One region of the Variovorax endophyticus genome, then DNA from elsewhere that is predicted to be linked to it. Evidence: riboswitches for the same ligand, from Rfam matches in the RefSeq annotation. Region 1 holds a riboswitch; the other holds the start of a gene.
The links. Region 1 has a riboswitch for thiamine pyrophosphate ahead of KV106_RS27190 (purine-cytosine permease family protein). Riboswitches for the same ligand answer to the same signal wherever they lie in the genome.
Positions count from the first base shown of each region.

Region 2: linked by a shared signal. The riboswitch ahead of thiC (phosphomethylpyrimidine synthase ThiC) and the one ahead of KV106_RS27190 (purine-cytosine permease family protein) in region 1 are both predicted to bind thiamine pyrophosphate.

Region 1 covers NZ_JAHUTH010000024.1:14,086-16,279, reverse strand. The annotation lists gene KV106_RS27190 (purine-cytosine permease family protein) at 1-819, opposite strand, end outside; TPP riboswitch at 896-998, opposite strand; gene KV106_RS27185 (adenylate/guanylate cyclase domain-containing protein) at 1,163-2,194, shown strand, end outside.
Region 2 covers NZ_JAHUTH010000048.1:644-2,837, reverse strand. The annotation lists gene KV106_RS37695 (YchJ family protein) at 150-596, shown strand; TPP riboswitch at 649-754, shown strand; gene thiC (phosphomethylpyrimidine synthase ThiC) at 846-2,194, shown strand, end outside.

The DNA of each region.
Region 1 (2,194 bases):
GCTGACCACCATCACGCCCAGCGCATAGCACCAGATGTTGGCCAGCGCATAGCCGATCCAGGTGCCGCTGAAGGCACTGCCCAGCCCGCCCGCGCTGCGCTTGCCGTGCCGCGCATAGTCGGCCACCAGTGGCAGCCACGACACCGGCATCGCGATCACGAGGTCGAGGGCGCCGAACATGCCCATGCTGCCGTCGCCCGGGCGCGACCAGAAGGCGTCGAAGCCCTTGGCATGCAACTGGGTTGCGAACTGCCAGCTGAGCCACAGCAGCGACAGCACCACCAGTGGCAGCCCGAAGCGGCTCACGAAGCGCCGCACCAGCTTCACCATCGAGCCCGCGAGCAGCGCCAGCAGCACCGCGCCCCACAGCAGCGTGGCCGCCACGCCGCCCCAGGCGCTGCCCAGCCACGGCCCGGCCACCGACTGGCCGATGGCCTGCGTGCCCTCGCGCATGATCACCAGCTCGAAGGTGGTCCAGCCCACCAGCTGCACGATGTTGAGCAGCACCGGCAGCCGCGCGAAGGCGCTGCCGTAGGTGGCATGCATCAGGCCCGCGCTGGCCAGGCCGCTCTCGCAGCCCAGGCGCGCGGTCCAGGCCAGCAGCGCGGCGCCGAGGCAGGAACCCAGCGCGATCGCGATCGCCGCGTCGCGCGTGCCCACCGCCGGCACCAGGTAGGCGCCGATCTGCATCACCAGCAGGCCCACGCCCAGGCTGAACCAGAGCGAGGCATGGTCGTGCCAGCGGAAGACGCGCTGCGACGCCGGCAGCGGCGTCAGCGCCTCGTTGGCGAGAGGATTCGATGTGTCGTCGTGTGCCATCCGTTTTGCTCCGGGCAAAAGGTTTGGCAGGTGGGCGAGGCTCCAGCGGCGCGGCTGGCACGCGAGAGAACGTGACAGGCCGCCGGACCAGCTTCCCTGCGCGAGGATTACCTCAATCAGGTTCAAAGGGACTTTCTCAGCCGGGTCGGCAAGCCGACCCAACACCCCTAGCGAAGCGCCATTTTAGTCCCGCCGGGCCGTGGGGGCTATGCGCGCGGCCGAAGACAATCCGCGCCACAACAAATGCAGGCGCTCCGAACGCGCCGAAAGGGAATGCATGACAGAAGCAACGCCGCCCCCGGGCTCCACGGATTCCGCCGCCAAAGCCTCGGCCGCCACGCGCATGAGGCGCTTCCGGGTCGACGTCGGCACCATCGTCTGCGCCGTCGCGCTGGTCCAGTCGCTGCTGCTGGTGGCGCTCGGCTACTGGGGCGCGCAGCGGCTGGTGTCGCGCGTCGGCGAGTCGGCGCACAAGGTGAGCCATGACCGCGTCGAGGACAACGTGCTGGCCTTCCTCGCCAAGACCCAGGCGGTGGTGCATGCCGTCGGCGATTCGCCGAGCCTGCATCCGCTGGGCGAGGACGGCGAGCGCAGTGCCGAGATGCTGTGGACCCTGCTCGAGGAAGCGACCGAGCTCGACAGCCTCGGCGTGGCCAGCGACGACGGTCATCTGCTGATGGCCGAGCGCTACCCGGTGTCGGCGATCCGCCAGGTGGTGCGCGATCCGGCCTTCAGCACCGAGACCTGGGCATACAAGCGCTCGGTCGACATCGAGGGCGGCGATCCGCGCCAGCGCTTCGCGACCACGCGCATCGAATCCTTCCGCAGCGACCACGACGCCACCGAGCGCGCCTGGTACCGCGAGGCGCTGGCACGGAAGGCGCCGGTGTGGACGCCGCCGTTCCGTTTCGACGACGGCGAGGAGCTCGGCGTGAGCTACGCCCAGCCGGCCGAGCGGCTCGACGGGGAAGGGCGGCACCTGCAGTCGCTGGTGGTGGTCGGCCACCTGTCGCTGGGCCACCTGTCGACGCTGGTGCGCCAGTTCGGCAGCCGCGGCCCGGGCCAGAGCGTGCTGCTGAGCGACGACCACCATGTGCTGGCGCGCAGCGACCATCCCGATCCGGTGCGCGAACTGCGCCTGCCCGAGGGCGGCGTGCTCGGCGCGGTGCATGCCCACATGCTGGCGCACGGCATCTCGGAGAACGTCGAGGACGAGAGCTTCGTGGTCACCCATGCGGGCGAGCGCTACCGGGTCGAGTCCTCGCGCATCGGCCCCACGGGCTGGGAACTGATCAGCTGGGAGCCCGAGGCCGAGCTGCTCGCCGGCCTCGAGCGCCTGGTGCGCTGGGGCCTGCTGCTGACCCTGGCCTTCCTG
Region 2 (2,194 bases), on a different contig from region 1:
ATGGTGTGCGTTGTCTTCCCGTGGTCAACCCCGGTCTCCGGGGCGCCACGTTAGCGGGTAGCAAGCGGCACGCCAAGGGTGGATGCCCGCGGCCCCAGGGCTTGCCCTCTGGAGGGCCCGGCCCGCGCGGTGTTCCAATAGGGGCCTCCATGCCCAGCGTTCCCGATCCCTCCACCGCACCCTGCCCCTGCGGCCGCACCGACCGCCGCGACAAGCCCATCGCCTACGCGATGTGCTGCGGCCGCTACCTCGACGACTTCGAGCACACCCCCGCCCCCGATGCCGAATCGCTGATGCGTTCGCGCTATACGGCCTTCGTGCGCGAGCGTGCCGAGTACCTGCTCGGCACCTGGCACGCGAGCACGCGGCCGGCCTCGCTCGACTTCGAGCCCGGCGTGCGCTGGCTCGGGCTCGACGTGCGCGGCCGCTCGATGAGCGATGCCGACCATGCCGAGGTCGAGTTCGTCGCGCGCCAGCGCGGCGCCTCGGGCACGGCCTCGCGGCTGCACGAGCGCAGCCGCTTCGTGCGCGAGTCCGACGCCGCGGGCCTGTCGCGCTGGTATTACGTCGACGGCGACCTGCAAGCCCGGGCCTGATACCCCGCATTGACGCGGGCGGTTGACGGCGAACGCCGGCGCTCGCACAATCGGCCCCGCTCCGGGGTGCACGCATGTGGCGTGCTGAGATGGCAAAGCTGCCGACCCGCGAACTTGATCCGGGTCATACCGGCGTAAGAAGAGCTGCACTCCCTGGCTTCGGTCCGTCGTCCCTCCCCACCCGGGATGGCGCCCACAGCCCACCGAGCGATTGCGGAGCACCCTTTCCATCCACAAGGAGTGCCCCGCATGAATGCCCCCGACAAGTTCACCTCCCTGCTCTCGCTCACGCGCGAGCCCTTCCCCGCGTCGCACAAGTGCGTCATCCCCGGCAGCCGGCCCGACCTGTTCGTGCCGGTGCGCGACGTGAAGCTCACCAACGGCGAGACCGTGTCGCTCTACGACACCTCGGGTCCCTACACCGACCCGAAGGTCGAGATCGACGTGCGCCGCGGCCTGCCCGACGTGCGCGGTGCCTGGATCGCCGAGCGCGGCGACACCGAGAGCTACGAGGGGCGCGTGCACCATGCGCTCGACGACGGCGCCAAGAACGAGGACCGCGATGCCCAGCGCCTGGCTGAGCTGCGCGCCGGCGCCTCGGCGCTGCAGCGCACGCCGCGCCGCGCGAAGTCGGGCGCCAACGTCACGCAGATGCACTACGCGCGCCGCGGCATCGTCACGCCCGAGATGGAGTACGTGGCGCTGCGCGAGAACGGCAAGCGCGAGTGGATGGCCGAGTACCTCGCCAACGAGGAGCGCGCCAGGCGCGTGGCCGGCAACCCGATGGGCGCGAGCATCCCGCGCATCATCACGCCCGAGTTCGTGCGCGACGAGGTGGCGCGCGGCCGCGCGATCATTCCCGCCAACATCAACCACCCCGAGGTGGAGCCGATGGCGATCGGGCGCAACTTCAAGGTGAAGATCAACGCCAACATCGGCAACTCGGCCGTCACCTCGAGCATCGAGGAGGAAGTGGAGAAGCTGGTGTGGGCGATCCGCTGGGGCGCCGACAACGTGATGGACCTGTCGACCGGCAAGAACATCCACACCACGCGCGACTGGATCGTGCGCAACAGCCCGGTGCCCATCGGCACCGTGCCGATCTACCAGGCGCTCGAGAAGGTGGGCGGCGTGGCCGAGGACCTGACCTGGGAGATCTACCGCGACACGCTGATCGAGCAGGCCGAGCAGGGCGTCGACTACTTCACCATCCACGCCGGGCTGCGGCTGCCGTTCATCCACCTGACGGCCGACCGCATGACCGGCATCGTCTCGCGCGGCGGCTCGATCATGGCGAAGTGGTGCATCGCGCACCACAAGGAGAGCTTCCTCTACACGCACTTCGAGGACATCTGCGACATCATGAAGGCCTACGACGTGAGCTTCTCGCTCGGCGACGGCCTGCGCCCCGGCAGCGGCGCCGATGCCAACGACGAGGCGCAGTTCGCCGAGCTGCGCACCCTCGGCGAGCTCACGCAGATCGCCTGGAAGCACGACGTGCAGACCATGATCGAAGGCCCGGGCCATGTGCCGATGCACATGATCCAGTCGAACATGGACGAGCAGCTCAAGCACTGCCACGAGGCGCCGTTCTACAC